Regions from separate parts of the Macrococcoides bohemicum genome, predicted to be linked through region 1. Evidence: riboswitches for the same ligand, from Rfam matches in the RefSeq annotation. Region 1 holds a riboswitch; each other region holds the start of a gene.
The links. Region 1 has a riboswitch for S-adenosylmethionine ahead of HT586_RS11085 (M20 family metallopeptidase). Riboswitches for the same ligand answer to the same signal wherever they lie in the genome.
Positions count from the first base shown of each region.

Region 2: another riboswitch for S-adenosylmethionine. It lies ahead of HT586_RS03985 (methionine ABC transporter ATP-binding protein); the one in region 1 lies ahead of HT586_RS11085 (M20 family metallopeptidase).
Region 3: another riboswitch for S-adenosylmethionine. It lies ahead of HT586_RS01580 (methionine ABC transporter ATP-binding protein); the one in region 1 lies ahead of HT586_RS11085 (M20 family metallopeptidase).

Region 1 covers NZ_CP054482.1:2,106,292-2,109,580, reverse strand. Annotated here, with positions in the region: gene HT586_RS11095 (response regulator transcription factor) at 1-140, shown strand, start outside; gene HT586_RS11090 (sensor histidine kinase) at 272-1,774, shown strand; SAM riboswitch class I at 1,829-1,926, shown strand; gene HT586_RS11085 (M20 family metallopeptidase) at 1,986-3,170, shown strand; gene ldmS (L-aspartate--L-methionine ligase LdmS) at 3,160-3,289, shown strand, end outside.
Region 2 covers NZ_CP054482.1:760,029-763,317, forward strand. Annotated here, with positions in the region: gene gcvH (glycine cleavage system protein GcvH) at 61-429, shown strand; gene HT586_RS03975 (toprim domain-containing protein) at 522-911, shown strand; gene HT586_RS03980 (thioredoxin family protein) at 883-1,194, shown strand; SAM riboswitch class I at 1,234-1,339, shown strand; gene HT586_RS03985 (methionine ABC transporter ATP-binding protein) at 1,412-2,437, shown strand; gene HT586_RS03990 (methionine ABC transporter permease) at 2,430-3,122, shown strand; gene HT586_RS03995 (MetQ/NlpA family ABC transporter substrate-binding protein) at 3,175-3,289, shown strand, end outside.
Region 3 covers NZ_CP054482.1:301,855-305,143, forward strand. Annotated here, with positions in the region: gene HT586_RS01575 (efflux RND transporter permease subunit) at 1-1,115, shown strand, start outside; SAM riboswitch class I at 1,183-1,288, shown strand; gene HT586_RS01580 (methionine ABC transporter ATP-binding protein) at 1,362-2,372, shown strand; gene HT586_RS01585 (methionine ABC transporter permease) at 2,373-3,035, shown strand; gene HT586_RS01590 (MetQ/NlpA family ABC transporter substrate-binding protein) at 3,114-3,289, shown strand, end outside.

The DNA.
Region 1 (3,289 bases):
ATCAGTTTGTAGATGATAATACAGTGATGGTTCATATCCGAAAGTTAAGAGAAAAGCTCGAAGTGGAACCAAGTAAACCGAAATTATTACTAACATCACGTGGTATCGGCTACATTTTAAAATCAGGTGAGGATAAATGAGCATCAGCAAAAAATTTATGATTCGCTTTATCCGTTATTTTCTTATCTTTTATTTTTCAGTGACCTTAATTATTTGTGCCTTCTTTCTCTATTTTCTGGTTACGAGTGAACAAAGTTTCTTTGAGGAAGATATGCAAAGTGTGGATTCATATGCTATTAGTGAATATATTAAGTTTGACGGGGACAAAGTTAAACCGGTTAAAGAGATGGTTAATTATATTAAACAGCACAACGGCATACTTGTAGTAAGAGACAAGGGTGGTAAGGTCATATATTCGTCTGATAAAGATTTCAAATTACAGCCGTTAAATACATATCGTGCTGAAGCATTTACGACATGGGAGCTGCCTAAAGGACAGCAGGTTATCTATTTGGAGAATAAAGTATTAAATGAAGCGAGACGTAAGCTTGAAACTGATTCGAAAGAAGCACAGCGTTATTTAGAGCAACACGATCTTGCGTTATTCGTTGCAGATAAAAAAGGCTTAACTAAAATTTCTGGACAGTTTGATGAAGATGTCGTGAATAGTACGCTATTTAAGCATAAGAATAATGACAATTACCAGAAATATTTCTTTGTTTCATATTTTAAAGATAATAAAAATTACTATGTGGTTCAGAAAAATCAACATCCGGCTGATACGAAAGCAATCTTTGCAGAGGACAGCTATATGTATGATAAAGATTTTATGAATGACATAAAAAATTTTTTAATTTGGTATGCATGGATAAATCTCGTTGTATTGGCTGCTATATTACTGTTCTCAATCTTTTTAGGTAATCGACTAGCGCAACCGTTAAAACACTTTTCAACATGGGTAGAGCGACTTGCAAAAGGTGACTATTCAGTGCTTAATGATGAAAGAATCTATAAAAATGGTCGATTACGTCGTAAATATCGTATGTATAGTCCGATTGATGGTGCGATAGCGAAACTTACAGGAAAGCTTGCAGATGATAAAAATTACCAAAGTAATATGAATATTCAGCGGGAAAAATGGGTACGGGGTATTACACATGATTTAAAAACACCGCTTAGCTCAATCTATGGATATGCCAAAATACTTAACAGTGGTATGCTGCTTGAACCGGACGAACAGAAGAAGTTTATCGGCATTATTGAAGATAAAGCATTATATATTGATCAGCTGCTTAAAGATTTAAATATGGTCTATCAACTGAAAAGTGATGGGATTCAATTCCATACAGAAGAAACATGTTTGCGAACATATATCGATGCATTTGTCTCTCAATATGGCAATAAAGGTTTAAGCTACATACATAAAGAAGATGCGACGATTCATATTGATACGTCAAGGATGGATCGCGTGCTGACGAATATTGTGACGAATAGTTTTACACATAATGTCAATGTTGAAGTATGGATCAGTACGTATACGAATGGAAATAACGCGATTATAGAAATTGCGGATAATGGGCAAGGTATACCACAGGAAGATCTGACACATATCTTTGAACAGTTCTATCGTGGTAATAGAACAAATGAACACCATAATGGCAGTGGTTTGGGATTATCTGTGGCAAAAGAAATCGTGGAACTGCATGACGGCACGATAGACGTTGTCAGTTCAGTTGCTGGCACGAAATTCTTAATTACTTTACCAACATACTAATTTTGATATTTGACAGAATTTATAGATAACTATATAGTTATCTATAAATTCAATAACTTATCAAGACGGATTGAGGGAAGGGCCCGATGACATCCAGCAACCTGCAGTAATGTAAGGTGCTAATTCCTACAGCGTAAGCTGGCAGATAAGAACGTGTAGACATTCCTATCTGGGAATGTCTTTTTTTTATAAGTACGGAGGAGAGAATAATATGAATAACAAAGTATTACAATATATAGATGAAAATAGAGATAAATTCATACGCATCAGTCATGAAATTCATGCACGACCTGAACTAGGCAACGAAGAATACTTTGCGTCTAATTTGCTGAGCAAGACATTAAAAGATGCAGGATTTAGTATAGAGCGTGATATTGCAGGACATGAAACTGGATTTATCGCATCGTATGAAAGTGAGAAAGCAGGACCTACTATTGCTTATTTAGCAGAATACGATGCATTGCCAGGTTTAGGACATGCATGTGGTCATAACATTATCGGCACATCTAGCGTATTATCAGCGATTGCTCTAAAAGAAGTGATTGATGATTTAGGCGGTGTCATTCAAGTGTTCGGCACACCAGCTGAAGAAGGTGGTGTAAACGGGAGTGCGAAAGCATCATACGTTAAAGCTGGGTTATTTAATGATAGTGATGTAGCATTGATGATTCATCCTGGTCATGAATCGTTTAGAACCGTGCCAACATTGGCAGTAGACGTATTTGAAGTGGAGTTTTTTGGCAAGACTGCGCATGCTTCTGAGAATGCACATAATGGTATTAACGCGCTCGATGCGATGATCAGTTTCTTTAATGGTATCGGTCAACTGCGTCAACATATTAAAAAGACGGATAAAGTGCATGGTGTTATTTTAGATGGTGGTAAGTCAGCAAATATTATTCCGGATTATACGAAAGCGAGATTTTATACACGAGCAATCAGCAGAAAAGATTTAGATGTATTAACCGGTAAAGTTGATCGTGTAGCACAAGGTGCGTCAATTACAGCAGGTGCAGAATATCAACTCAACCACATTCAAAATGGTGTCAATGAATTCATCAGAAATACATTTTTAGATGATTTATTTGAGAAACATGCTATTATGCATAATGAACCAATTTTGCATGATGATTTTGGTTTCGGTTCAACGGATACGGGGAATGTAAGTCATATCATTCCTACGATTCACCCGCATATAAAGATGGGGTCATCGTCGCTCGTAGGCCACACAGTAGAGTTTCGTGAAGCAGCGAAAAGCGCACACGGAGACCATGCCTTATTACAAGGCGCTAAAATAATGGCAACGATGGCTATCGAGTTAATCGAGAAACCTGAAGAACTACAACGCATTAAACATTTACATGAAACATTAAAGGAGAACATTTATGGGGACTAAACCAATCAACTTACCATTAGTTATGAAAGATTTATATGGGGAGAAAGTGATGTATTCATCACGCCCATCCTATACTTTTAATCCATGGCTGCAGCCGGAAGAACATCAGTCAAATTTAC
Region 2 (3,289 bases), 1.0 Mb from region 1:
AAACGCTTACAATGTGTCATTATTATAGTGATAGTACTTTAATTAAACGGAGGGTTTATAATGTCAAACTTAAAATTTTCAAAAGATCATGAATGGGTAAAATCAGAAGATAATGTTAAGACAATCGGTATTACAGATTTCGCACAATCTGAATTAGGGGATATCGTATTCGTTGAATTACCAGAAGTTGGAGATGAAATCGAAGTTGATGCTCCTTTTGGTAGCGTTGAGTCAGTAAAAACTGTATCTGAATTATATGCTCCTATCTCAGGCAAAGTTATTGAAGTTAACTCTGAATTAGAAGATTCTCCTGAATTAGTAAACGAATCAGCAATGGATCAAGCATGGATGATTAAAGTAGAAGCTGACGATGCTGGTCTTGAAGAATTAATGGATCAAGCACAATATGATGAAATGATTAACGCATAAATGGTATAATCTCCTTGATAATAATTTATCAAGGAATTTTTTTATTATCAAATTGCTAAAACTGAATACAATATGATAAAAAGGTGATGGACATGTCTGTAATTACTAAAGTTATCGTTGTAGAAGGAAAGCGTGATAAACTAAGATTACAAGAAGTATTAACGGAACCTGTACATATTATATGCACCAATGGCACGATGGGTATCGGAAAACTGGATGATATGATTGAAGATTTGTATCATCATAAAGTTTATATTATGACCGATAGCGATAAAGCTGGACGCAAAATTAGATCTTGGTTTAAACGCCATTTGAGTGAAAGTAATCATATTCATATTGATCCGAAATACGGTGAGGTGGGTAATTGTCCACTAGATTATTTAGCAAGAACGATGATAAAACATCAGTTTGATGTAAAACAACAATTTGTCTGGAAAGGTAAGACCGCGCAATATGAACTTAAATCAGCTTTTGCAATTTGAAATTTCAGATCAACCATTTATTCTATTTGGATATACTCCGTTTTGTGGGACATGTAAGCTTGCAGAAAAGATGTTAGATATTACTGCTGCATCTCTAAACATACCAGTTACAAAAATTGATTTAAATTACTATGAAAATTTAAGTCAGTATTACGAAATTAAAAGTGTGCCGGTATTGTTGTTTATACGTAACGGCATGGTAGAAAATATATCTTATCAATTTGAGTCCGTAACAACTTTATATGAAAATTTAAATTTAATGTTGACGAATACTTCAAATTGACTTAAGATAAAGAACATATTCATAAAACAACTAAATAAACTCTTATCTAGAGTGGTGGAGGGATGTGCCCTATGAAACCCGGCAACCGTCAATAATGACATGGTGCCAATTCACATAAAGTTATATTAACTTTAGAAGATGAGAGAGTCGAAAATAGATAATTATCGTCTTTCTTATGTCCACATAGGAGAGACGTTTTTTTGTTAGGAGGCCAAATTTGATTACATTAAATAATGTTGTAAAGACATTTACAACCAAAAAAGGAAATATACAAGCTGTCGATAACGTAAATCTTGAAATTCAAAGCGGTGAGATCTACGGTATTATTGGCTTCAGTGGTGCTGGGAAAAGTACATTAATTCGAATGTTTAACGGATTAGAATTACCTACGAGTGGTGACGTGATTGTAAATGGCAGTACCATCAATAAGTTGTCAAAGCAGCAACTGAATAAAGAACGTCAAAAAATATCAATGATATTCCAGCATTTTAACCTACTTTGGAGTAGAACGGTATATGATAACATTGCATTACCTCTTGAAATAGCTGGCGTTAAAAAGAGTGACATCAGTCCAAAAGTGAAATCTTTGATTAAACTTGTTGGATTAGAAGGAAGAGAAAATGCTTATCCTTCAGAATTGTCAGGTGGACAAAAACAACGTGTAGGTATCGCCCGTGCATTAAGTAATGATCCTGATGTTTTACTCTGTGACGAAGCAACGAGTGCTTTAGATCCACAGACGACAGATGAAATACTAGAACTATTAGTTGATATCAATAAAACGTTGAACTTAACGATAATTTTAATCACTCATGAGATGGAAGTAATTCGCAAGATCTGTCATAAAGTAGCTGTAATGGAGTTAGGGAAAGTGGTTGAAGAAGGATCAGTGATGGAAGTATTTAATAATCCAAAAACAAATATCTCAAAACGTTTTGTACGTGATGATGTCCAGGATAATGAAACTGAGACTTCAATCGAAGAGATTAAACAAGCATATCCACATGGCAGTATCCTGAAATTAAAATTTGTTGGATCTTCAACTGGCCAGCCTATCGTAAGTAAAGTAATTAAGAAGTACGGCATCGAGATGAATATCTTAGCAGGGAATGTTAAACATACACAAGCAGGATCTTTCGGTAATTTAATTGTTCATGTTAAAGAAGTTAACGGATCACTTCAACCTATCGCTGAAGAATTAAAAAGCCATGGTGTTGAGATGGAGGTAGAAAGACATGGATAATTTTATTAAAACATTGACAGATATGTTAGGTATGAAAAATGTGGTATGGGCAGATGTATGGACTGCTACTGTTGAAACACTATCAATGACTTTTATTTCTGCAATATTCACATTTATATTTGGATTAATTATCGGCATTATTTTATTTTTAACATCTCGAAGTAAGTCAAAAGCAGCTCGTGTATTTTATAGTGTTACTGCTTTTATCGTCAATTTATTCCGAGCAATCCCATTTATTATCTTGATTTTATTGCTATTCCCCTTTACAAATTTAATCATGCAGACAATCAGTGGTGTAAAAGGAGCGCTACCAGCTTTAATTATCGGTGCGGCACCTTTCTACGCGCGACTTGTTGAAATTGGATTGAAAGAGATTGATAAAGGTGTAATTGAAGCTGTGGAATCAATGGGCGCAAATACATGGACATTAATTAAAAAAGTATTAATTCCTGAAAGTTTACCAGCGATTGTATCTGGTATTACAGTCACAACGATTGCACTCGTTGGTTCTACAGCAATCGCTGGCGTTATTGGTGCCGGTGGTTTAGGTAACTTAGCTTACTTAGTTGGATTCACAAGAGGACAAAATGACGTAATTTTTGTTTCTACAGTAATTATTTTAATTATTGTATTCCTCATTCAATTCGTCGGTGACATTATTACGAAGAAAGTTGATAAACGTTAATTATCCATAATGGATTTTTATAAAAATAATACAAAAAAGAGGAGCGTTAAAAATGAAAAAATTATTTTACGTATTTCTTACTGCATCATTAATATTAATTCTTGCAGCTTGTGGTAATGATAAATCTGACGACAACAAAACTTCAAAGTCAGATGACAAAACGATCA
Region 3 (3,289 bases), 550 kb from region 1:
CAAATGCGGTTACAGTAACCGTTAATGGGCCATCAACAGAAGCCATTCGACCAGTCGTTGAAAAGTTAGAAAAAGAATTGAAAGATGTTAAATCGTTAACAAATGTCAATACATCACTTTCAGATAGTTACGATGCTTATACTTTAAAAGTAAATCATAATAAATTGTCTGAATTAGGTTTAACAGCTGGACAAGTTGCAATGACGTTAAATCAACGTAGCGATGATAAAGTTGTGACGAAAGTCGGCGAAAAAGGTAAATCAACAGAAGTTATCTTAACGAAGAAAAAAGAAGATAACTGGACGAAAGAAAAGTTAGAAAACACAAAAATTACTTCACCACTAGGTAAAGTAGTGACATTAAGTGAAGTTGTTAAGATCGAAGAAACAAAAACTTCTGACACGATTAAGCGTGAAGATGGTAATATTTCAGCATCAGTTGAAGGAAAGATTAAAGGTAAAGATGTTAGTAAAGCTACACAAGATGTAACAGAAAAGGTCAATGCTTTAAAACACCCTGATAACGTTGATGTTCACGTTGGTGGGACAAGTGAAGATATTGGAGAAAGTTTCTCACAACTCGGACTTGCAATGCTTGCAGCAGTAGGTATTGTTTATTTAATCCTGGTATTAACATTTAAAGGTGGACTCGCACCACTCGCAATCCTATTCTCATTACCATTTACAATTATCGGAGTAATATTAGGCCTGCTAGCTTTCAAAGAAACATTATCAGTACCATCTATGATCGGTATGTTAATGTTAATTGGTATCGTTGTAACAAATGCGATTGTATTAATTGATCGCGTCATTAACAAAGAAGCAGAAGGATTACCGACACGTGAAGCGATTTTAGAAGCTGCAACGACACGTGTACGTCCAATACTTATGACAGCACTTGCAACAGTTGGCGCATTAATGCCGTTATTATTTGGTGGAGACGGCTCAGTATTGATTTCTAAAGCACTTGCTGTAACGGTAATCGGTGGTTTAGTATCCTCTACGTTATTAACATTGATCGTCGTGCCGATTGTGTATGAATTATTGATGAAAATGCGTAATAAATTTACGAAAAGCAATGCAACAACAGAGCGAGTAACCGTTGTAAATAAATAAAAACTAAAGAATTCATTGACAATTCAAAATTTGAGTACTAATATAAATACCATATTAAAAATTAAATATCTTATCCAGAGAGACTGAGGGAATTGGCCCTATGATGTCTCAGCAGCGGGCTCTTACGAGTACTGTGCTAAATCCAACAAGCTATTATGCTTGATAGATAAGTGACTCATATAATACGTCATTGCTATTAAGCAATGACGTTTTTTTTCTTTGGATAAGGTAAGTGGAGGGAATAGATTGGCGATACAGTTTATTGATGTCAATAAGACATACAGAAGGAACGGTAAGACAACACAAGCGTTGAAAGATATTTACTTAACAATACCAACCGGAAAAATATTTGGGCTTATTGGTTATAGCGGTGCTGGTAAAAGTACGTTACTCAGAACAATTAATTTACTTGAGAAGCCTACGAGTGGTCAAGTGCTTGTGAATGATGTAGATATTACAAAATTAAACAAGCAGAAACTACAAAAAGAACGATTAAACATAGGGATGATTTTCCAGCAGTTTAATTTAATCCAATCTAAGACAGTGGCGGAAAACATCGCATTCAGTTTAAAAGCAGCACATTTCCCTAAGAAACAGTATGATGATCGCATTACCGAATTACTTGATCTTGTAGGACTAACACATCGCCGTGACAGTTATCCAAGAGAGTTATCAGGAGGACAAAAGCAACGCGTTGGAATTGCGCGTGCGCTTGCTAATAATCCTGAAATATTGTTGTGTGATGAAGCGACGAGTGCGCTAGATCCAGAGACAACAAAAAGTATATTAAACTTGATTCGCGATATTAATCAGAAATTAGGGATTACAGTCGTTGTAATTACGCATGAGATGGATGTCATAAAAGAAATTTGTGATGAAGTAGCCGTAATGGATAATGGAGAAATCGTAGAACATGCAGATGTATTTACTGTGTTTTCTAATCCCCAAAGTGATTTAACAAGACATTTTGTAAATGATATCTATCATCTGGAATTACCAGAGCAATATATGAAATTAAATAATGAAGACAAAGAAATTATTACGGTTAAGTTTATTGGAGATAGTGCAGAAAGTGCGTTTATCAATAATTTATATAAGAAATTTAACTGCGATATCTCGATTATTCAAGGCAGGATTGAATACATACAAAATCAACCGATAGGTATATTAACTTTCGAAGTTACAGGTGATATTCAAGAAAGAATCGCTATAAATGAATACATAAAGAAATCAAATGGAATCGAGAGGGTGGCATAAATGAGCGATAAATTTCAAACACTTCTACCAGAATTATATAAAGCATTTTTAGAAACGATTTTAATGTCTAGTATCGCAATTACACTCTCTGTTCTTATTGGATTGCCACTTGGTATCCTTCTTTATTTAACACGCAATCAATTACTATTACCGAATGGACCACTTAACTCGATATTAGGATTTATCGTCAATATCATTCGTTCGTTTCCGTTTATCATTTTGATGGTAGCGATACTGCCATTTGCTACGAAGATTGTTGGGCAGTCCCATGGTCCTTATGTTGCAAGTGTCGCTTTAACGCTTGCCGCTGTACCTTTATTTGCTAGACTTATTGAAACATCTTTAAAGGAAGTCGATAAAGGTGTCATTGAAGCATGTGTAGCTACTGGTGCATCTCTTAAACAAATTATTATGGATGTGTTAATTCCAGAAAGTATGTCAGGGATTTTTCAGGCAATTACTTTAGCGATTATTAGCATACTAGCTTATAGCGCAACAGCCGGTGTTATCGGTGGAGGAGGTATTGGTGACCTTGCCATTCGATATGGATACTATCGTTATGACAACGTTACGATGATAGTAACAGTCATTATACTCATCATCCTTGTACAACTGATTCAAATTACTGGTGACTTTATCAGTAAACGTGTAGATAAAAGATAATAGGTAAAACGAAAGAGTAAAATATAATTGAAAAATAATAAAAAGCGAAAAAATAAAAGAAACGAAAGAAGGAAAAATATGAAGAATATAGTTATTTTTATATTGTCTGGCATCATTGTTATATTGTTATCTGGGATATTATTAGATAAAGGTAATCCATTTGAACGTCAAAATGCGGATGTAAAAAGTACGCAAAGCAAAGATAAAGGTAAAGTTAGTATTGGTGCAACGAGTGGGCCTTATGCTGATATGGT